3 linked regions of the Methylobacterium mesophilicum SR1.6/6 genome follow. The protein of the gene in region 2 interacts with the protein of the main gene of each other region in a pairwise test. Links are inferred from orthologs where the notes say so. Each region holds a gene or a part of one and is shown on either strand. Other genes may lie near its edges. The genes, in order: MMSR116_RS28495, lpdA and odhB.

Region 1 (7,503 bases), 5.4 Mb from region 2 along the record:
CCTCGGCGACCAGCCCTCGCTCGAATCGGTCCACCGGTTCGCCCTGGCGCTGATCATCGAACGCGACCGCGCGCAGACCGACGCCAGCATCCTCGTGGCGGGGCTGACCCGGGCCCTGGAGGCGGCGGAGGATCCGGCCGACCAGCGGCGGATCGCCATCCTGCGGTCGGGCGTCGCCACGCACGGCCTGTCGAACGCCCTGCCGCATTTCCGGCTGAACGCCAGCCAGATCCACAACGCGGTCCGCCGGGTCATCGACCTCGAGGGTGAGCCCACCGACGCGGCGCGGCGCCGCTCGCACCTCGCCACGATCCACGCGCTCCTGAACGACGTCCGCCCGGTGGCGGTGGATTTCGGCGCGCTCGCCGCCGAGCGCGCCTCGGCTGCCCGGCTGATGATGACGATCGCCCAGATCCTCAAGCACGTGGACGGCACCCACCCGGTGCGCTTCCTCATCGCCGAGACCGAGACCGGCTACACGCTGCTCGCCGCCCTCTGGCTGGCGCGCCACTACGGGATCAGTGACAAGCTGGAGATCACACCGCTGTTCGAGACGGCGAGCGCCCTGGAGCAGGGCATCCGGGTGCTCGACGACGCTCTGCGCAACCCGCACTGGCGCCAATATCTGAAGCGCATCGGCCGGCTGACCGTGCAGTTCGGCTATTCCGATTCGGGCCGCTATGTCGGCCAGCTCGCCGCCACCTTCTGGATCGAGCGGCTGCGCCTGCGCATCACCGAGATGCTGGTCCAGAACGGCCTCGCCGACATCGAGCTCGCGATCTTCGACACGCACGGCGAATCGATCGGCCGCGGCGCCCATCCGACCAGCTTGCGCGACCGCCTCGCCTACCTCGCGCCCGAGGATGCGCGCGACCGCGCCCGCAAGGCCGGCATCAAGGTGCGGCTCGAATCGAGCTTCCAGGGCACCGACGGCTACCTGCTCTACGGCACCGAGGCGCTGGCCCGCGCCAGCGTCGACCGGATCGCCGAGCACGTCTACGCCCTGGACGTGGCCGAGGACGACAGCTTCTCGGACTACGCCCTCAACGACGGCCCGCGGGAGGCGGATCCCGCGGACGATCCGATCTACTCCGAGCCGGACTTCGCCCTCGAGTTCTTCACCGCGGCCCGCCAGGACATGGAGGCGCTGGTCGACGATTCGGGCTACGCCGCCCTGCTCGGCACCTTCGGCCCGAGCCTGATCGACCGCACGGGCTCCCGCCCCGTGGCGCGCCAGAGCGACAATGGCGGGCCGGCCCGCATCACCCATCCGCGCCAGATGCGGGCGATCCCCAACAACGCGATCCTGCACCAGCTCGGCTTCCTGGCGAATTCCCTCCACGGGATCGGCCGCGCCGCCCAGCGCGGCCCCGACCTGTTCCGCGACATGCGCCGCGACTCGGTGCGCTTCTCCCGGGCCTTCCGGCTGGTCCAGCACGCGGCCTCCGTGGGCGACCTCGACGTGCTGCGCGCCTACATCGACACCCTCGACCCGGCCGTGTGGCTGGAGCGGGCGCGGCGGACGCAGAAGGATTTCCGCCGGGACGAGCTGGTGGTGATCGCGGGCGCCCTGGAGCGGCTCGACCTCGCCTCCGCGCTCCGGAGCCTGTTCGGCCGGCTGACCCGCGACTGGCTCGCCCTGACGGCCGCCGCCCCCGACCTGCCGGGCATGTCGGCGCGGCTGACGCTGCTGCACGCGCTCCGCCTCGCCCTGATCCATCGGATCTGGTTCCTGGCGGTGCACATCCCGGGCTTCCGGCCGCAGGCGGGCATCTCCCGCGAGCAGCTGCTGGAGCGGTTCCTGCGCCTCGATATCGACGGCTGCCTGAAGCTCCTCGACGAGATCTTCCCGGTCACCCCCGACCCGACGCTGGGCCTCAACTTCGGCGAGCCGGCGGGCCCGCGGGATGTCGGCACCTACGCGGCCGAGCACGCCAACCTGTTCGAGCCGATCCGCCGGATGTTCGAGCAGGTGCGCGAGATCTCCGGGATGATCCAGCACGAGGTCGGCGCGTTCGGGTAGCGCGCCGGGGCGGCCAGCGTTTCGGGATCGCCCCCGCGAGACCGGCCGCACGCACACGCTCCGGTGGCATCCGCCGCGAACGGCCTCGACGCCGTTCGCGATTTGGTCCAGGGATGCGGGATGCAGAACCGCCCGCACGCGCTGCCCGCCGGGGACGGCGCCCCGTCCTCCTCCATCGCCGCCCGCGCCATGGGCGCGCTCCGCCGCGACGCCGCCGGCTACCTCGAAGGGCTCAACCCCGAGCAGCGCCGCGCGGTCGAGACCACGGAGGGCCCGGTTCTGGTGCTGGCGGGTGCCGGCACCGGCAAGACCCGGGTGCTGACCACCCGCATCGCCCACCTGATCGCCACCAACCGGGCGCGGCCCTTCGACATCCTGGCGGTGACCTTCACCAACAAGGCCGCCCGGGAGATGAAGCACCGGATCGGCAGCCTGATCGGCCCCGCCGGCGAGGGCATGCCCTGGCTCGGCACCTTCCACGCCATCGGCACCAAGATCCTGCGCCGCCACGCCGAACTCGTCGGGCTGAAATCCGATTTCACCATCCTCGGCACCGACGACCAGCTCCGGCTGATGAAGCAGGTCATCCTCGACCAGAACGTCGACGAGAAGCGCTGGCCGGCCCGCGCCCTGTCGCACGCCATCGACGGCTGGAAGAACCGCGGCCTCGGCCCCGAGCAGGTGCCGCCGGGCGAGGCCTCGTCCTTCGCCTTCGGCAAGGGCGGCGCCCTCTACACCGCCTACCAGGCCCGGCTCGCGACGCTCAACGCCGTCGATTTCGGCGATCTTTTGCTCCTTTGCCTCAAGCTCTGGCGCGAGAACCCCGACGTGCTGGCCAACTACCAGGACCGGTTCCGCTACATCCTGGTGGACGAGTACCAGGACACCAACGTCGCCCAGTACCTCTGGCTGAGACTGCTGGCGCAAAATCGCAAGAACATCGCCTGCGTGGGCGACGACGACCAGTCGATCTACGGCTGGCGCGGCGCCGAGGTCGACAACATCCTGCGCTTCGAGCACGACTTCCCCGGCGCCGTGGTGGTGCGGCTGGAGCGCAACTACCGCTCCACGGGCCATATCCTGGCGGCCGCCTCCGGACTCATCGCGAAGAACGAGAGCCGGCTCGGCAAGACCCTGCGCACCGACGACGAGCCGGGCGAGCGCGTCACCGTGACGGGCGCCTGGGATTCCGAGGAGGAGGCGCGGCTGCTCGCCGAGTCCATCGAATCCCTCCAGTCGAAGCAGCACCCCCTGTCGGAGATTGCCGTGCTGGTGCGGATCTCCGCGCAGATGCGCGAGATCGAGGATCGCTTCGTCCAGCTCGGCCTTCCCTACCGGGTGATCGGCGGCCCGCGCTTCTACGAGCGGGCCGAGATCCGCGACGCGCTGGCGTATCTGCGCGCCACCGTGAACGTCAGCGACGACCTCGCCTTCGAGCGGATCGTGAACACGCCGAAGCGCGGGCTGGGCGACGCCACCCTGCAGCAGCTTCACGGCTACGGCCGCGCCAACCGGGTGCCCCTGCGGATCGCCGCCCAGCGCCTGTGCGAGACCGACGAGCTGAAGCCCCGGGTCCGCTCCACCCTGCGGGCGCTGACCGAGAGCTTTTCCCGCTGGGCGCGGCTGGTGGAATCCCAGCCGCACAGCGAGGTCGCGCAGATCATCCTCGAGGAGTCCGGCTACACCGAGATGTGGCAGAAGGACCGCTCCGCCGACGCCGCAGGCCGGCTGGAGAACCTGAAGGAATTCGTCCGCTCCATGGAGGAATTCCCCGACATGGCGGCCTTCCTGGAGCACGTCTCCCTGGTGATGGAGGCCTCGGAGACCGAGGGGGCCGAGCGGGTCTCCCTGATGACCCTCCACGCCGCCAAGGGGCTCGAGTTCGACACCGTGTTCCTGCCCGGCTGGGAGGACGGCCTGTTCCCCAGCCAGCGGGCGCTCGACGAGAGCGGCCGGGCCGGCCTTGAGGAGGAGCGGCGCTTGGCCCATGTCGGGCTCACCCGGGCGCGCAAGCGGGCGAAGCTCTCCTTCGCGGTGAACCGGCGCATCCACGGCCTCTGGTCCTCGACCATCCCGTCCCGGTTCATCGACGAATTGCCGGAATCGGCCGTGGACGTGGTTGAGGCGCCCGCCCATTTCTCCGCCGGTGCCTCGCGGTTCGACCGCAACCCCACGCCGTTCGGGTCGAGCTACGGCACGCCGGGCTGGCAGCGGGCGCAGGCCAACACCGCGCAGGCGGGCACCCGTGGCGGCTTTGGGTCGGCGCCCGGCGGCCGGTCCGGCGGCCCCCGCCAGATCGAGGGCGAGCTGATCGCAAAATCCTCGGGCGCGCCGTCCGCGTTCCAGGGCGGTCAGCGGGTCTTCCACACCAAGTTCGGGCCCGGAACCGTCGCGGCCGTCGACGGCAACAAGCTGACCGTTGACTTCGACAAGGCCGGTCGGAAGATGGTCCTCGACAGCTTCGTCCAGGCCGGATGAGGCCCGTCCCGCCGACCAAGCCCGGACGTCTCAGGGCGGCAGGGTCGGCCGGCTTCGCCCCTGCGGGCGGGGAGGATGGTGACTGTGCCGGATGCCGCGTTACCGCGACCTCCCCGTCCCGAACCTGATGCATCCGCGCCAGCGACGCGGCTTTTTCGAAGCCTCTCCACCAACCGTCACCCCCTAGTCACACCCGGCGCGCAATCGTCGGGCGCGAATCGCGCTGGTGCGCCAGTTGCATCGCGTATTCGGCCGCGCACGGAACGTCGTGACGCTCTCCACAGGCGGACGAGCGCGGGACGGAACCTTCGGCCCGGGGCCGGTATTGAGTTCCGCAAACGAGTAGAGCCGGGAGCAAGCAGGTAAACGGCAGTTCAGCGACAGATCCAGGTTGGCTAGTCCCGTTGGAGTGTACATCCATGAAGAGACGCCGCGCACGACTTGAACTTGTTGAAGACCGCACGTCCCGCATTCACCGCACACGCTTCGACGAAGAACGCAATCTCGCTCCAATCCAGCCGCTCACCGAACGCCAAGCCGAGTATCTCGACGCCCTGGCCCGCTCGCCCCAGGTGATCGTCCTGGGCCCCGCCGGCACCGGCAAGACCTTCATCGCCGGGACCCGCGCCGCCGACCAGCTCCGCCAGCGCCGCATCGCCAAGGTCGTCATCACCCGCCCGAACGTTCCCTCGGGCCGCTCGCTCGGCTACTTCCCCGGCACCCTCGAGGAGAAGATCGCCCCGTGGGTCGCCCCGCTCACCGAGGCCATGAAGGAGCGCATGGGCGCCGCCGCCTTCGAGATCGCCCTCAAGACCGGCGACATCGAGATCGTCCCGTTCGAGGTGATGCGCGGCCGCACCTTCAAGAACTGCCTCGTGATCCTCGACGAGGCGCAAAACACCACCGTCAACGAGATCAAGATGTTCCTGACCCGCATCGGCGACGATTGCCAGGTCATCATCAACGGCGACGTCTCGCAGACCGACCTGCGCGAGACATCGGGGCTGCGTACCGTCATGCATCTGATCAAGAGCCGGATGATGCCGATCCCGGTGGTGGAGTTCACCCGCAACGACATCGTCCGCTCGGGCATCTGCGCCGAATGGGTGAAGGCGTTCGAGGAAACGAATCTCTGATCCGGCAGTTGTTGGCGGCGGGCCCTCGCCGGCCCGCCGTGCCGCCTCTTGGCACGAGACGACTCTCCGCACCTCCCATCCGGGAGGATGAACCGGGCTTCATACCCGGCCATCAGAGAATTGGAGTCTCCTCGTGAGGAAACTGACCTTCGCCTTCGCCGTCCTGGCCTCTCTCGGCGGTGCCGCCCTCGTCCAGCCGGCCTCCGCGGCTCCGGCCATGCCGGGTGCCGTCGCCGCTCCCGACGCGGTGACCCAGGTCCGGATGACCCCGATGGAGCACCGGATGATGCACCGTCGCATGGAGCGGCGCATGATGCACCGCCGGATGGAGCGCCGCATGATGCGGCACCGGATGCACCGCCGCATGCACCGCATGTGATCTTCGGCAGCGGACGGGGCCCGACCGGCCTCGTTCCGCCGCCTCGGGCGTTGCTCGCGCCCGGGAAGATTCCTATCTCGTCGCCTCGAATCGTGCAGTCAGGCGGCCGTCGCGGCAGCCGGCCGATCCGGGAGACCAGGATGCCCCCCTCCAACCGACTGTTCGACGATCTCGCCCGGCTGATGACGGACGCCGCCGGCGCCGCCCAGGGCGTCCGGCGCGAGGCCGAGACCGTGGTCAAGGCGCAGCTCGAGCGCGTCGTCCGCGATCTCGACATCGCCTCGCGGGAAGAACTCGACGTGCTGCGCGACCTCGTGACCAATCTGCAGGCCCAGAACGAGGCTCTGTCGGCGCGCGTGGCCGCGCTGGAGGCGAAGTCCGGCAGCGCCGGCGCGGGCGCCGCGGGCCTGAGCGAGGTGGTCTGAGTCCGCTCGGCAACGCCGACGGCTTTTACACAGGAAGCGGCGTCGACGATCCGGTTTCCTGTTCACTGAACGGGGCCAGCACTTTGTGTCGCGAGTCACGGCCGGTCTATAGTCAGGCATAGGGTGATTCGAGGGCTGCGGGGCGATGTCTTCGGAGCTTTGACAGTCGATCGCATCACCACCGGCGCCGATCTGCCGGCCGTTCAAGTTCTCGGAGTGTTCTCACGCTCCGGATTCGTGTCACCGTCACGTCAGGCTTGGCATCGCCCGGGCCGTCCTTTTGGATCGTCATGCCGCTTCTCAACGTCGACTTCCACGATCCGGACCGGAACGAGCATCCACTGGACGTCGTCGAACGTCTTGCGTCCCTGCGCGACTGGATTTTCGATCGGGCCGAGACCGACGAGATGTCGGTTACGAGCCCCGGCCGATGGACCGACTACAATGTGGCCTTCACCTGGATCGAAGACGTGGAGGCCCTCCACGTCGCCTGCGCGTTCGACCTCAAGGTGCCGGAGCGGCAGCGGATCGAGGTGATGCGTCTGGTCGCGCTGATCAATGAGCAGCTCTGGGTCGGTCATTTCGATCTCTGGTCGACCGACAGCGTGGTGATGTTCCGCCACGCGCTGCTGCTGACCGGCGGGGCGGTCCCGACTCACCCGCAATGCGCGACCATGATGAAGACCGCGGTCGACACCTGCGAGCGCTACTTCCAGGCGTTTCAATTCGTGCTCTGGGCGGGCAAGAGCGCCCGCGAGTCGCTCGACGCCGTGCTGTTCGAGACAGAAGGCGAGGCGTGACGGCGTCGCCGACCGGGACCGGCATGCCCGCCTCCCTGATGCTGGCCGGGGCCGGCAAGATGGGCGGCGCCATGCTGGCCGGCTGGCTGGACGCGGGGCTGAATCCGCGCCGCGCGACCATCATCGATCCCGTTCCCACCCGCGAAATCGCGGACCTGTGCGCGGGCCGGGGCGTCGCACTGAACCCGCCGGATCCCGAGCCCGCAGCCGTGCTGGTCCTGGGGATCAAGCCGCAGGGCCTCGACGGGGCCGCACCCGCCCT
Region 2 (7,334 bases):
CCTGTCGATCCTCGACGCCGAGAGCCGCGACCTCCGGGAAGGCGACAAGCTCTCCGGCGAGACCGCCTTCACGCTCTACGACACCTACGGCTTCCCCCTCGACCTGACGCAGGACGCCCTCAAGGCCCGCGGCGTCGGCGTCGACACCGACGCCTTCGCGGCGGCGATGCAGCGCCAGAAGCAGGCGGCCCGCGAGGCCTGGAAGGGCTCGGGCGAGGCGGCCACCGAGACGGTGTGGTTCGGCCTGCGCGAGCGCGTCGGCGCCACCGAGTTCCTGGGCTACGAGACCGAGACCGCCGAGGGCATCGTCACAGCGCTGCTGCGCGAGGGCGCCGAGGCGCAGAGCCTGGAGGCAGGCCAGACCGGCCTCGTCCTCGTCAACCAGACGCCGTTCTACGGGGAATCGGGCGGTCAGGTCGGCGATTCCGGCCTGATCGTGGCGCCGGGTCTGCGGGCACGCGTCACCGACACCCAGAAGAAGCTTGGCGACGTCTTCGTCCACCATGTCACGGTGGAGGAGGGGAGCCTGAGCCTTGAGCAGCCGGTAGAGCTGAAGGTCGACCACGCCCGCCGCCGGGCGATCCGCGCCAACCACTCGGCCACCCACCTCCTGCACGAGGCCCTGCGGCAGGTACTGGGCGATCACGTGGCCCAGAAGGGCTCGCTGGTGAGCCCCGAGCGCCTGCGCTTCGACATCAGCCATCCGAAGCCGATCGAGGCGGAGGAACTCGCCCGCGTTGAGGACATCGCCAACGCGGTGCTTCTCCAGAACGCACCCGTCGTCACCAAACTGATGGCGGTGGACGACGCCATCGCGTCCGGCGCGCGGGCCCTGTTCGGCGAGAAGTACGGCGACGAGGTGCGGGTCGTCTCCATGGGCCTGCCCGTCGACGGCGAGGTCGGTCAGGGCCGGCCGAAGAAATTCTCCGTGGAGCTCTGCGGCGGCACACACGCGGCGCGCACCGGCGACATCGGTGCGATCACCATCGTGGCGGAGAGCGCGGTGGGCGCCGGGGTGCGCCGCATCGAGGCGCTGACGGCGGACGCGGCGCGGCACCACCGGGCCGAGGAGGCGCGGACGCTGGCTGCGCTGGCCGGCATCCTCAAGGCGCCCGTCACCGAGGCGCCTGATCGCCTGACCGCACTGATGGAGGACCGGCGGCGCCTGGAGCGCGAACTTGCCGACACCCGCCGCAAGCTGGCCATGGGCGGCGAGGCGGGGCCGGGCTCCGGTGCGCGGCAATCCGAGGTCGGCGGCGTCGCCTTCCGACGCTCGGTGGTCGAGGGCCTCGACATGCGCGACCTCAAGCCGATCGTCGACGAGGAGAAGAAGCGTTTGGGCTCCGGCGTCGTGGCGGTCGTCGGCGTGGGACCGGACGGCAAGGCGGGGCTGGTGGTCGGCGTCACTGAAGACCTGACCGAGCGCTACGACGCGGTCGGCCTCGTGCGCGCCGGCGCCGGGGCGCTGGGCGGCAAGGGCGGCGGCGGGCGTCGCGACATGGCCCAGGCCGGTGGGCCCAACGGCGCGGGCGCGGAAGCGGCCCTCGACGCCGTCGAGCAGGCGCTGACCGAGGCCGCCTGAGCCTCGCGTTCGATAAGCCCGCACCGCTGCCGGTGCGGGCTGGAAACGCGTGACGGGACGGCCGTTCCCAGCTTACTTGCTGCCGCCTCCGCTGCCGCCGCTGCCCTGCGGCGCCACCCGCGACGGTTGGCCGGCATTGCCCGCCGCCGCCGAGTCGGTGGAGATCGTATCGGCCGGTCGGCCGGTGGGCGAGACGGTGACGGCCGGATCGTTGCCGGTCGAATTCGGCTGTTGGCTCACCACCCCCGGCGATTGAGGACCTGGGGCGACAGGCCTGTCGACAGTCTGGGCGGCGGCCGGAGCCACGGACGCGAGGGCCAGGAAACCGGCGAAAACGGTGCGGATCATGGGAATCCTTGTTGGGTCCAGATCCGGAGAATTTGAATCGCGCGCGATTGATCCCGCGTTGTTGCGACGCGGCGGATAGAATCCGCATCGATCGTCACAGCAACGATCTGGGCCCGTCCCGACAGCCGGAAGCAACACCCGCGCAATCCATCGGCAGGCGCAGATGCAGTTCATCGCCGCAGCGATCGTGCCCGCAGCGCCACGGCCATGAGCGCCGATTGCCGACCCGCCAGCTTTACTTGACCCGGGTCCAGGTCTGCCGCTTGCAGAAGACGCTCATCACGCAGCCCGCCACCTCCAGCGTGCTGGGCCCGGTCAGCTTGAGCGAGCCGGAATAGGTCTTGCCGTCGTTCGGGTTGTAGAGCGTGCCGCTGAACCCGGCCCCGTCGGCCTGCGGCGCGCTGAGGATCTGGATGCCGACGACGCTGCGCTCGCGCAGGGCCGGATCTGGGTTCTTGGCGTCCAGACCCTTGCCGGGGGCGCTCACGATCGTGCCGCAGAAGCCGCCGCCGCAGGGCGCGATCCGGACCCGCGACGTGCCTGTCTCCGTGAGCCACGTCCCCGAAGGATCGGCAGCCTGGGCCGAGCCGGCCAGTAGGACAGCCGCCAGCGCGGCCAGGATCCCCGGACGTACTTCGAAACGCATCCCGTCCCTCCCGTTCGTCGCCTTACGCGCCTGCTTACCGCGAAGCTTGCGGCAGCGCACTGCCCAAGTAGGTCTCCACCACCTCGCAGAACGGTTGTCCGGCTCCGGTGGAGAGCACGGCGTCGATCTCGAACAGCGGGTCGGTGGGCTCGGGCACCGCGTCCGCGCTCGGGCCGCGCACGGCGACCGTATTGCGCACCGGCGCCAGGGTTCGGACCACCCGGCCGAAGGGCGTGCGGGTGCCGTCGAGGACGGCGTTCATCTCGGGCGTCAGCCGGGCCGGGACGTACCAGTTGTCCGCCTCCGACAGGACGCGGTTCCCGCAGGCGAGCCGGACCCGCCGGTACCGGACAGGCTCGTCCGGGCCGATCGCCAGCCGGGACCGCTGCGCGGCGGTGAGCGGCTTGTCGGGTCCCGGGAGGCGCTCGGCGACGAGATGTGGATCCGCAGCAAGATTGTGGTCCGCGCACCAGCTCTCAAGGGCGAAGGTCGCGCTGTGGGCGGCCAGGATCCGGCTTCGCAGCGATTCGATCAGTGCGGCGTCGCGTGAGCCGGGCTCCGGATCCCGGGCGACCGCAGCTTGCGCCAGGGCACCGCGCGGCACGTTCACCGCCAGCAATGCCAGAGCGAACACCAGGACGACAGGAAGGGGCCAGCTGTCCCGCTGCGAGGCGAGCCCGCGGTCAGCCCGAAGTCCAGTCGAGGCCGATCGTCGGGGCAGCCATCCACAGCACCACGGCATCGCGACACGCATCCTCCCGAACGAAGTCCCGGCTCCAGCGGAGCGGCCGAAGACGCGAGGCTTGGCCCGACGCCGCGAAGGGAGCGATCACCAAGGCCGAGCCTGACGGCTGGGCGCGAGATCTAATTCGGAAAAGCCGGTCGGTCGAGACGGCCGCGTAGCGTCGGCACTGATCGCGTGTCGCCGCCGGACATGTCGGATGCGATCTCCGTCATGACAACTTCAGGCCCGCCGCGCCGCGGCGGGGAGGTCGGTACAGAGACCGAGCGCGACTTCGGCGGTCAGGCCGATCGTCTCGCCCAGTGTCGGGTGCGGATGGATCGTGCGGCCGATATCGGCCGCATCCGCGCCCATCTCGATCGCGAGTGCGATCTCGCCGAGCATGTCACCCGCACTCGGGCCGACGATGGCGCCCCCGACGACGCGCTTGGTCCCTGCGTCGAACAGCAGCTTGGTCAACCCGTAATCCGCGCCGTTGGCGATGGCTCGGCCCGAGGCCGCCCAGGGAAAGCGCGCCACCTCCACGGACCGGCCGGCCGCCCTGGCGGCGGTTTCGGTCAGACCCACCCAGGCGATCTCCGGATCCGTGTAGGCCACGGACGGAATCACGGCGGCGTCGAAGCCGGCCTTGTGCCCCGCCGCCACCTCGGCGGCGACATGGCCCTGATGCACGGCCTTGTGGGCGAGCATCGGCTGGCCGACGAGGTCGCCGATGGCGAAGATATGGGGCACGCCGGTCCGCATCTTCGCATCGACGGACACGAAGCCGTTCTCCACCGACACCCCGGCCGCGTCGAGGCCCAGGCTCGCCCCGTTCGGGCGCCGGCCCGCCGCCTGGAGCACGAGGTCGTAGGTCTGCGGCTCGGCTTCGCCCGCCAGCACGACCGTGATGCCGTCAGGCCCCGCACTGGCCGACACGACCTCGGCGCCGGTCAGGACCCGGTCGAAGCGGTGCGCGTTCCGCTTCGTCCACACCGCCACGAGATCGCGGTCGACGCCCTCCAGCAGGTTGGGCAGGCGCTCGACCACGTCGACCCGGGCACCCAGCGCGCTGTACACGGTCGCCATCTCCAGGCCGATGATGCCACCGCCGATCACCAGCAGCCGCTTCGGCACGAAGGGCAGCTCCAGGGCGCCCGTCGAGGTCACGATCCGCGGGTCCTCCGGCAGCATCGGCAGCGCCACCGGAGACGAGCCCGCGGCCACGATGGCGCGCGTGAAGGGAAGGTTGCGCTCGCCGCCCGCGTGGAGCGCGACCGAGACCGTGTTCGGTCCGGTGAAGCGCGCGGTGCCGCGGACCACCTCGACCTTGCGCTGGCGCGCCATCTGGGCGAGCCCGTCGGTGAGGCGGCGGACGGTGCCGGCCTTGAAGTTCCGGAGCTTCTCCAAGTCCACCGACGGGGCACCGAAGCTGATGCCGTGCGTGGCAAGGCGCGTGGCTTCCTCGGTCACCGCGGCGACGTGGAGCAGCGCCTTGGAGGGGATGCAGCCGACATTGAGACAGACCCCGCCGAGCGTCGCGTCGCGCTCGACGAGGACCACCCGCCGGCCGAGATCGGCGGCGCGGAAGGCGGCCGCGTAGCCGCCAGGGCCGCCGCCGATCACCAGGACGTCGCAGGCCGCGTCGCCGCCCTCGCCCGGAGGGGGCAGGGTCTCGGCCGCCGCGGACCGGGGTTCCGGATCCGCCGCCGGGGCATCCGGCCGAGCCTCGGCCGCCGGCGCAGGCGCCCCGGTTGCGAGACGGGCGACGAGCGTGCCGGCCGAGACCTTGTCGCCCAGGCCGACCAGCATCTCCACCAAGCGGCCGGCGACGGGGGAGGGGATGTCCAGCGTCGCCTTGTCGGACTCGACCACCAGCAGGGTCTGGTCCTTGGCGACCACTTGGCCGGGTGCCACCGGGATCTCGATGACGGGCACGTCGGCGTAATCACTGAGATCGGGAACGCGGATGTCGTGGGTCTCGGGCATGGCGGGTGCGGTCACAGCAGGGCGCGGCGCAGGTCGGACAGGACCGAGGCCACGTGGCCGAGGAAGCGGGCGGCGGCGACGCCATCGACCACACGGTGGTCCCAGGACAGGCTCAAGGGAAGGATCAGGCGCGGCTGGAAGGCTTTGCCGTCCCAGACGGCCTCCGTCCGGGAGCGCGCGGCGCCCAGGATCGCGACTTCGGGGGCGTTGATGATCGGCGTGAAGCCGTCGCCCCCAATGCCGCCGAGCGAGGAGACCGAGAAGCAGCCGCCCTGCATGTCGGAGCCCGCCAGCGTCCCGGCCCGGGTCTTCTCGGCCATAGCGGCCATCTCGGTGGCGATCTCGATGAGGCCCTTGCGGTCGCAGTCGCGCACCACCGGCACCATCAGGCCCCTGGGCGTGTCCACCGCGAAGCCGACATGGACATAGTCCTTCAGCACGAGGTCGCCGCCCTCCAGGGAGGAATTGAACCGCGGATAGGCGCGCAGCGCCGAGGCCGCCGCCTTGATCAGGAAGGCCACCATGGTGACCCGGGCGGGCGGCGTGCGCGTCTCCTTGTTGAGCCCGACGCGGAACGACTCGATCTCGGTGACGTCGGCCCGGTCGAAGTTGGTCACGTGAGGGATTGTCAGCCAGTTGCGGCTGAGATTGGCCCCCGAGAGGCTCTGGATGCGCGACAGCGGCTCGCGCCGCACCGGCCCGTACTTGGCGAAGTCCACCTCCGGCCACGGCGGGAGGCCGGCGCCGATGCCGGAGGCGGCCGCGGGCGTCGGGGCTGGTGCGTTGAGGGCTGCCTTGACGAAGGCGTGCACGTCCTCGCGCAGGATCCGGCCCTTGGGCCCCGTCGCCGGCACGCCGTCGAGGCTCACGCCGAGTTCGCGGGCGAGCTGGCGGACGGACGGGCTGGCATGCACGTCGCCGCGGGTCGCGGCCATCGGCTGGTCGGGCGAGACGCTCATTTTCCCACCCCCCTCTGGGGGGAGGGTGGTCCCCGAAGGATGTCGGGCTGGGGTGAAATCCCGGAAGAGGGGAGCGCGGGTGCAGAAGCGGACTCGGCCTGCGTGGAGGCAAGGGCCTTATCCTGAGTCGGCGCTCCGCTCTCCCGACCCTCGCTCACGCGAGGGCCATCCTCCCCCGCTGAGGGAGGAGGGAGGTCGCGCGTCGCATCTGGGTTGTTACCCTCCACAGGCTCCACCGTCAGGATCGGCGTCCCTTCCGACACCTTCGTGCCCACCGCGACCAATAATTCGCGCACGATGCCGGCGACCGGGGAGGGGACCTCCATGGTGGCCTTGTCGGACTCGATGCTCAGGATCAGGTCGTCCACCGCGAGGCGGTCGCCGGGCTTCACCAGAAGCTCGATGACCGGCACGTCCCGGTAGTCGCCGATATCCGGAAGGGCGATCTGCAGCGCGGCGCTCATGCGGGCGGATTTCCGTGGGTCGGGCGTTCGGAGAAGGGGCGGGACAAGCGGCGTCCCCGCGACGGGGCGTCCTGCCTCAGATCGTCCACGGCGCGGGCGCGTCCGCCGCGATGCCGTAGCGGTGGAGCGCGTCCGCCACTGTGGCGCGCGGCACCGTGCCGGCCTCGGCGAGCGCGTGCAGGGCCGCGATGACGACATGCTGCCGGTCGACCTCGAAGAACCGGCGGAGCGCGCTTCGGGTGTCGCTGCGGCCGAACCCGTCGGTGCCGAGAGTGACGAAGCGCGCGCCGACGTAGGAGGCGATCAGCTGCGGGTAGGCCCGGACGTAGTCGCTCGCCGCGACGATGGGCGCCGTGCCCGGCAGCAACGCCGCCACGTGGCTGACCGGCGCCTCGGCCTCCGGGTTGAGCATCGCCTGCCGCTCGGCCTCGCGGGCATCGCGGGCCAGCTCGCTGAAGCTCGTCACGCTGAACACCTCGGCCGCGACGCCGAAATCCTGCGCGAGCATCGTCGCCGCCGCGATCACCTCCGGCAGGATCGCCCCGGAGCCCAGGAGCCGCACAGCGGCGCTTCCTTGTCCGGCCTCCGGTCCCGACAGGCGGTACATGCCCTTCAGGATGCCGGC
Region 3 (7,363 bases), 3.7 Mb from region 2 along the record:
CACCCTCGCCTTCGTCGGACTGCAGCTCGAAGATCTCAGCGGACCCGAGGCCGTGGCGGTCGCCCGCCGGGCCGGGGCCGAGCCGCCCTGCCTGGTCTTGGTGGCGACCCGCGTCATGCCGCACTGGCAGGAGATCGCCACCAGTCTCGGGGCCTACGAGGTCCTGAAGACGCCCCTCGACCCGAGCCATATCGAGCAGCTCCTGCACGCCGATGTCCGGCGCCGGGCGCCGACACGGGCGCTCCTCGCCTGCTCGACCCCGGCCGGCCGCTCGGCGATCAGCCGCGTGGTGGCCCGGAGCGGCTTCGCGATCGAACTCGACGAGACCGATGATGGGCGCCACGCCCTGAAGCAGCTGAAGCTCGCGTCCTACGACTTCGCCTTCATCGACGTGAAGCTCAACGGAATCGATGGGCTTGAACTTGCCTGCCAGATCCAGCCCCTCGGGCTCGCCACGCGGATCACCCTGCTGACCACGGCCGAGCTGGAGTCGGTCGCCCAGGCGGGCCGCTACTTCGGCGTCGACGCGGTGCTGCGAATGCCGTTCTACGCCCGCGACATCGACCTCGCCCTGCACAACGCGTTGGGTCTCCGCCGGCCGTATCTGCTGAATGCGCTGACCGCGCCGCCCGCGCCGAGCGCCTTGCTGCGGATCGCCGACCTGCCGAACGCCCGGCGCAAGATCGCCTGATCCCGCGCCACCCACGGCTTCAGCCTGCCGTGACCGCGATGCGGGCCTCGCGAGGGACGCTCCAGGGGTCCCGGAGCGATCTGGAGGCCCCATCGAGGCCTCCAGATCGCTCCGGCACCAGCACGAGAGGGCGTGTCTGAGATCCACGCCCGGTACACCGGACTGAGTGGACGCCCGGCGTCCGCCCTTCGGTCAGACGTGGATGGCGCGCTTGTTCACGGCCAGCGCGGCTTCCTTGACGGCTTCCGTGAGCGTCGGGTGCGCGTGACAGGTCCGGGCGATGTCCTCCGACGAGGCGCCGAACTCCATCGCGACCGCCACCTCGGCGATCAGGTTGCCGGCATCCGCGCCCACGATGTGCACGCCGAGCACCCGGTCGGTCTGGGCGTCCGCCAGCACCTTCACGAAGCCGTCCGTGGTGCCGTTCGCCTTGGCCCGGCCGTTGGCCGTGAAGGGGAACTTGCCGGCGTTGTAGGCGATGCCGTCCTTCGTCAGCTCCTCCTCGGTCTTGCCCACCGAGGCGACCTCCGGGAACGTGTAGACCACGTTGGGGATCACGCCGTAATTCACGTGGCCGGACTGGCCGGCCAGCATCTCGGCCACCGCCACACCCTCGTCCTCGGCCTTGTGGGCGAGCATCGGGCCGGCGATCACGTCGCCGATGGCGTAGATGCCGGTGACGTTGGTGGCGTAGTGCGAATCCGTCTGGATGCGCCCCTTGTCGTCCCGCTGAACGCCGACCGTGTCGAGGCCGAGCCCTTCCGTGAAGGGCACCCGGCCGATGCAGACGAGGACCACGTCCGCCTGCAGCGATTCCGCCGCACCGCCCCCGGCCGGCTCGACGGTGACGCTCGCACCCTTCTTGCCGACCTCGACGCCCGTCACCTTGGTGGACAGCTTGAAGGCGATGCCCTGCTTGGTCAGGATCCGCTGGAACTGCTTGCCGACCTCGCCATCCATGCCGGGCAGCACGCGATCCAGGTACTCGACCACCGTGACCTCGGAGCCGAGCCGACGCCAGACCGAGCCCAGTTCGAGACCGATCACCCCGGCGCCGATGACGAGGAGCTTCTTCGGCACCCGATCGAGGTCGAGGGCGCCGGTCGAGGAGACCACGATCTTCTCATCGATGGTGACGCCGGGCAGGCGTGCCACGTCGGAGCCGGTGGCGATGACGATGCTCTTGGTCTCCAGCATCTGGTTGCCGCCATCCTCGGCGATGACCTCGACGCGGCCCGCCCCGGCGATCCGGCCGGTGCCGTGGAAGGTGTCGACCTTGTTCTTCTTCAGCAGGAACTCGACGCCCTTGGTGTTGCCGGCGACGCCCTCGGCCTTGAACGCCATCATCTTCTTCAGGTCGAGCTTCGGCGTGCCGACATCGATGCCGAGATCAGCGAAGTGCTTGTTGGCCTCCTCGAATGCCTCGGAGGCGTGGAGCAGCGCCTTCGACGGGATGCAGCCGACGTTGAGGCATGTGCCCCCGTGCGTCGCGCGCTTCTCGACGACCGCGGTCCGCAGGCCGAGCTGCGCCGCGCGGATCGCGCAGACGTAGCCGCCGGGGCCGGTGCCGATGACGACGAGATCGTAGGACATGCAGGTTCGCTTCCGCTCGGTCGTGCCGCGTCGCTGACGGGCATAGAATGTCAGGTCGGGTCGAGGCTCAGCGGCCGCCGCCGACGTCGAGGATGGCGCCCGTGGTGTAGGAAGCCTCCTCCGAGAGGAGCCACACGATCGGCGCGGCGACCTCCTCGGCGGTGCCCGCCCGGCCGATCGGGACGCCAGGTCCAAGGCGCTCCACGCGGTCAGGCTCACCGCCGCTGGCGTGAATCTCAGTGGCGATGATGCCGGGCGCCACCGCGTTGACGCGGATGCCTTCGGCGGCCACCTCGCGGGCGAGGCCGATCGTCAGTGAATCGATCGCGCCCTTCGAGGCGGCGTAGTCCACGAACTGGCCGGGACCGCCCAGCCGCGCCGCCACCGAGGACAGGTTCACGATCGCGCCCCCGGTCCCGCCGCGCTTCGTGGACATCCGCCGCACCGCCTCGCGGGCGCAGAGGAAGCTGCCGACCACGTTGGTGGTCATCATCCGCTGCAGGCGGGTGAGGCTCATGTCGGCGACGTCGGACTTCACGTCGACCACGCCGGCATTGTTGACCAGCGCCGTGAGCCGACCGAGCCCGTCGGCGGCCTGGAACAGGGCAATCACGTCGGCCTCGCTGCCGACATCGCCCTTCACGGCCAGCGCCTTGCCGCCCCTGGCGGTGATCGTGTCGACTATGCCTTGCGCCGCGGCGGCGTCCGACACGTAGCTCAGGCAGACCGCATAGCCGCGCTCGGCCAGGAGCAGCGCCACGGCCCGGCCGATGCCGCGGCTGCCGCCGGTGACGATGGCGACCCTGTTCTCAGCGCCCGACATGACAGCCTCAGAGGTCCAGCACGAGGCGAGCCGGATCCTCCAGCGCCTCCTTGACCCGCACGAGGAAGGTCACGGCCTCCTTACCGTCGACGATGCGATGGTCGTACGACAGGGCGAGGTACATCATCGGCCGCGCCTCGATCTTGCCGGCGCGGACCACCGGGCGCTCCTCGATGCGGTGCATGCCGAGGATGCCCGATTGCGGCGCGTTGAGGATCGGCGTCGACATCAGCGAGCCGTAGATGCCGCCGTTGGTGATCGTGAAGGTGCCGCCCTGCATCTCCTCGATGGAGAGCTTGCCGTCGCGTGCCTTCTTGCCGAAGCCGGCGATCTTCTTCTCGATGCCGGCGATCGACAGGTCGTCGGCGTCGCGCACCACCGGGACGACGAGGCCCTTATCGGTGCCGACCGCGATGCCGATATGGTAGTAGTTCTTGTAGACGAGGTCCTGCCCGTCGATCTCGGCGTTCACCGCCGGCACGTCCTTGAGGGCGCCGATCACCGCCTTAGTGAAGAAGCCCATGAAGCCGAGCTTCGTGCCGTGCTTCTTCTCGAAGATGTCCTTGTACTGGCTGCGCATCGCCATCACGGCCGACATGTCGACGTCGTTGAACGTCGTCAGCATCGCAGCCGTGTCCTGCGCGTCTTTGAGGCGGCGCGCGATGGTCTGGCGGAGCTTCGTCATGCGCACGCGCTCCTCGCGCGCGGCATCGTCCGGCGCCGAGGGGGCACGCGGCAGGGTCGGACGGGCCTCCTTGGCGGGTGCCGCAGACGGGGCCGGGCCCTTGGCGATGGCGCCGAGCATGTCGCCCTTGGTGACGCGGCCGTCCTTGCCCGATCCGTTCACGCCCGACGGATCGACGCCGGATTCGCGGGCTAGCTTGGCCACCGCCGGGCCGTTGTCGCCCGCCGGGCGCTGCTGCGCTGCTGGGGCGGCCGCGTCGCCGTGGTTTCCGTAGCCGGCCGAGGATTCCTGGGCCGGCGCCTCGGCCTTGTCGGAGGAAGCGGCCTTCGGGGCCTCGCTGCGGGTCTCGGTCTTGGACTCGGCCGCCTTCGGAGCTGCCTTCTTGGCCGGCGCTGCGCCCGCCCCGGCCTCGACGATCGAGCCGAGGAGCGCGCCGGGCTCCACGGTCTCGCCGTCCTTGACGAGAATCTCGCCGAGCTCACCCGCCGCCGGAGCGTTGACCTCCAGGGTCACCTTGTCGGTCTCGAGTTCGACGATCGGCTCGTCGGCCGCGACCGTGTCGCCCGGCTTCTTGAACCAGCGGCCGATGGTGGCCTCGCTCACGGATTCGCCGAGCGTCGGGACGAGGATGTCGGTTGCCATAGGTCTTGCACTTCCGGATCGGTTCGGCCGTGCCGGACGGCCAGGAGTGAGAGGCGGCGGCCGGAGCAGGCCGCCGCCAAGTCCCAAGAAATCAGACCGCCAGGGCCTCGTTGAGGAAGGCCTGGAGCTGCGCCTGGTGCTTCGACATCTGGCCGACCGCCGTGGAGGCGGAGGCCGGACGGCCGACGTAGCGGGCGCGCTTCACCGCGGAGCCGGCCTGGCCGAGCACCCATTCGAGGTAGGGCTCGACGAAGGACCAGGAGCCCATGTTCTTGGGTTCCTCCTGGCACCAGATCACGTCGGCGTTGCGGAAGCGCGCCATCTCGTTGGCCAGCGCCTTCAGCGGGAACGGGTAGAGCTGCTCGACGCGCATCAGGTAGATGTCGTTGAGGCCGCGCTTCTCCCGCTCCTCCAGCAGGTCGTAGTAGACCTTGCCGGAGCACAGCACGACGCGGCGGATCTTGTCGTCGCGCACCAGCTTGTTCTGCGCGCCCTCCTCCTCGGCGTCGTCCCAGAGCACGCGATGGAAGGTCGAGCCCTCGGCGAGCGCGTCGAGGTTCGAGACGGCGCGCTTGTGGCGCAGCAGCGACTTCGGCGTCATCAGCACCAGCGGCTTGCGGAAGTCCCGCTTCAGCTGGCGGCGCAGGATGTGGAAGTAGTTCGCCGGCGTCGTGACGTTGGCGACCTGCATGTTGTCCTCGGCGCAGGCCTGGAGGTAGCGCTCCAGGCGGGCGGAGGAGTGTTCGGGCCCCTGCCCCTCGTAGCCGTGCGGCAGCAGCAGCACGAGGCCGGACATGCGCAGCCACTTGCGCTCGCCGGACGCGATGAACTGGTCGATCACCACCTGGGCGCCGTTGGCGAAGTCGCCGAACTGCGCCTCCCACAGGACCAGGGCGTTCGGCTCGGCCAGCGAGTAGCCGTACTCGAAGCCGAGCACCGCCTCCTCGGAGAGCATCGAGTTGATGATCTCGATGGACGCCTGCCCCTCGCGGATGGAGTTGAGCGGCGTGTAGCGCTGCTCGTTCTCCTGATCGATCACCAGGGCGTGGCGCTGCGAGAAGGTGCCGCGCTCGACGTCCTGGCCCGAGAGCCGGACCCGGTTGCCGTCGAGGAGGGTCGCCCCGAAGGCCAGCGCCTCGGCGGTCGCCCAGTCGATGCCCGCCCCGGTTTCCACCGCCTTGGCGCGGTTGTCCATGAAGCGCTGGATCGTCCGGTGCAGGTGGAAGCCCGGGGGCACCTGCGTGATCCTGCGGCCGATCTCCTGGAGGGTCTCCGCCGAGACGGCGGTACGGCCGCGGCGCGGATCGTCCACGTCCTCGTGCACGGCCTTCACGCCGGACCAGCGCCCGTCGAGCCAGTCGGCCTTGTTCGCCTTGTAATTGTTGGCGACGTCGAGCTCGCTGTCGAGCATCCCGCGGAACTCGGCCTTTCGGGCGTCGAGCGCCTCCTGGGTCACGGAGCCGTTCTCGACGAGCTTGCGGCCGTAAGTCTCCAGCACCGACGGGTGCTTGCGGATCCGCTGGTACATCTTCGGCTGGGTGAAGGCCGGCTCGTCGCCCTCGTTGTGGCCGAAGCGGCGGTAGCACAGCATGTCGATCACGACCGGCTTGCCGAACTTCTGCCGGTACTCGACCGCGACCTTCGCGGCGAAGGTGACGGCCTCGGGATCGTCGCCGTTGCAGTGGAAGATCGGCGCCTCGACCATCTTGGCGACGTCGGACGGGTAGGGCGAGGAGCGCGAGAAGCGCGGATCGGTGGTGAAGCCGATCTGGTTGTTGATGATGAAGTGGATGGAGCCGCCGGTGCGGTGACCCTTCAGGCCCGACAGGCCGAAGCACTCCGCCACCACGCCCTGGCCCGCGAAGGCGGCGTCGCCGTGGATCAGGAGCGGCAGCACCGTGCGGCGCTCGATGTTGGGCTTGGCCCACTGGTCCTGCTTGGCGCGGACCTTCCCGAGCACCACCGGATCGACGATCTCGAGGTGCGACGGGTTGGCGGTGAGCGACAGGTGGACGTTGTTGCCGTCGAAGGCGCGATCCGAGGACGCGCCCAGATGGTACTTCACGTCGCCCGAGCCCTCGACCTCGGCCGGGGAGGCCGAGCCGCCCTTGAACTCGTGGAACACCGCCCGGAAGGGCTTGGCCATCACGTTGGTGAGCACGTTGAGCCGGCCGCGATGGGCCATGCCGAGCACGATCTCGCGGACGCCGAGCGCGCCGCCGCGCTTGATGATCTGCTCCAGCGCCGGGATCATCGACTCGCCGCCGTCGAGACCGAAGCGCTTGGTGCCGGTGTACTTGAGGTCCAGGAATTTCTCGAAGCCCTCGGCCTCGATCAGCTTGTTGAGGATCGCCCGGCGGCCCTCGGGGGTGAAGGAAATCTCCTTGTCCTTGCCCTCGATGCGCTCTTGGATCCACGCCTTCTCGGCGGGGTCGGAGATGTGCATGAACTCGACGCCGAGCGTCTGGCAGTAGGTCCGCTCTAGGATGTCGACGATCTCGCGGATCGTGCCGAACTGGAGGCCGAGCACGTTGTCGAGGAAGATCGGGCGGTCCCAGTCGCTTTCCTGGAAGCCGTAATGCTGCGGGTGCAACTCCTCGTGGTCGCCACGCGGGGCGAGGCCCAGCGGGTCGAGCTTGGCGTGCAGGTGGCCGCGCATGCGGTAGGAGCGGATCAGCATGATCGCCCGCACCGAATCCTTCGTCGCCTGTTCCACCGAGACGCCGGTGGTGGCCGTGACGCTGTCCTGCGGCTTTCCGGGCTTGGCCTCCTTGGCCTCGCGCGCGACGATCTTGTCGCCGATCGCCTTCTCCAGCGCGCCCCAGTTGCCATCGAGCGCCGAGACCAATTCGCCGTTCAGCGGCACCGGCCAGTTCGGCCGCTCCCAGGAGGCGCCGGCGGCGTTCTTCTCGACCAGGGTCTCGTCCTC

Evidence for each region.
Region 1: the proteins of lpdA (region 2) and MMSR116_RS28495 interact in binary tests that used the Escherichia coli proteins (3 or more experiments, as listed by UniProt). The link is inferred for Methylobacterium mesophilicum SR1.6/6 from one-to-one orthologs.
Region 3: the proteins of lpdA (region 2) and odhB interact in binary tests that used the Escherichia coli proteins (3 or more experiments, as listed by UniProt). The link is inferred for Methylobacterium mesophilicum SR1.6/6 from one-to-one orthologs.

What each region holds. Positions count from the first base shown.
Region 1 is NZ_CP043538.1:6,018,678-6,026,180, reverse strand. Bases 1,755-4,822 are described here. They hold MMSR116_RS28495 (ATP-dependent helicase), read left to right. Parts: upstream 1,755-2,143; coding sequence 2,144-4,501; downstream 4,502-4,822. Other genes in these bases: MMSR116_RS28500 (phosphoenolpyruvate carboxylase), read left to right, coding at 1,755-2,023. In the rest of the region: more of MMSR116_RS28500, read left to right, coding at 1-1,754; MMSR116_RS28490 (PhoH family protein), read left to right, coding at 4,921-5,637; MMSR116_RS28485 (hypothetical protein), read left to right, coding at 5,771-6,016; MMSR116_RS28480 (accessory factor UbiK family protein), read left to right, coding at 6,157-6,441; MMSR116_RS28475 (YbjN domain-containing protein), read left to right, coding at 6,732-7,241; proC (pyrroline-5-carboxylate reductase), read left to right, coding at 7,280-7,503. UniProt on the Escherichia coli protein: A helicase with DNA-dependent ATPase activity. Unwinds DNA duplexes with 3'-5' polarity. Translocates on single-stranded DNA with 3'-5' polarity. Initiates unwinding more efficiently from a nicked substrate than double-stranded DNA.
Region 2 is NZ_CP043538.1:579,832-587,165, reverse strand. Bases 2,914-5,812 are described here. They hold lpdA (dihydrolipoyl dehydrogenase), read right to left. Parts: upstream 5,287-5,812; coding sequence 3,541-5,286; downstream 2,914-3,540. Other genes in these bases: MMSR116_RS02725 (hypothetical protein), read right to left, coding at 2,914-3,210. Also shown: alaS (alanine--tRNA ligase), read left to right, coding at 1-1,582; MMSR116_RS02735 (hypothetical protein), read right to left, coding at 1,655-1,930; MMSR116_RS02730 (DUF2147 domain-containing protein), read right to left, coding at 2,166-2,576; more of MMSR116_RS02725, read right to left, coding at 2,611-2,913; mdeB (alpha-ketoglutarate dehydrogenase), read right to left, coding at 6,786-7,334. UniProt on the Escherichia coli protein: Lipoamide dehydrogenase is a component of the glycine cleavage system as well as of the alpha-ketoacid dehydrogenase complexes.
Region 3 is NZ_CP043538.1:4,253,834-4,261,196, reverse strand. What follows is about bases 2,275-5,202. They hold odhB (2-oxoglutarate dehydrogenase complex dihydrolipoyllysine-residue succinyltransferase), read right to left. Parts: upstream 4,435-5,202; coding sequence 3,115-4,434; downstream 2,275-3,114. Other genes in these bases: MMSR116_RS20385 (2-oxoglutarate dehydrogenase E1 component), read right to left, coding at 4,526-5,202; MMSR116_RS20395 (SDR family oxidoreductase), read right to left, coding at 2,352-3,107; lpdA (dihydrolipoyl dehydrogenase), read right to left, coding at 2,275-2,284. Also shown: MMSR116_RS20405 (response regulator), read left to right, coding at 1-691; more of lpdA, read right to left, coding at 884-2,274; more of MMSR116_RS20385, read right to left, coding at 5,203-7,363. UniProt on the Escherichia coli protein: E2 component of the 2-oxoglutarate dehydrogenase (OGDH) complex which catalyzes the second step in the conversion of 2-oxoglutarate to succinyl-CoA and CO(2).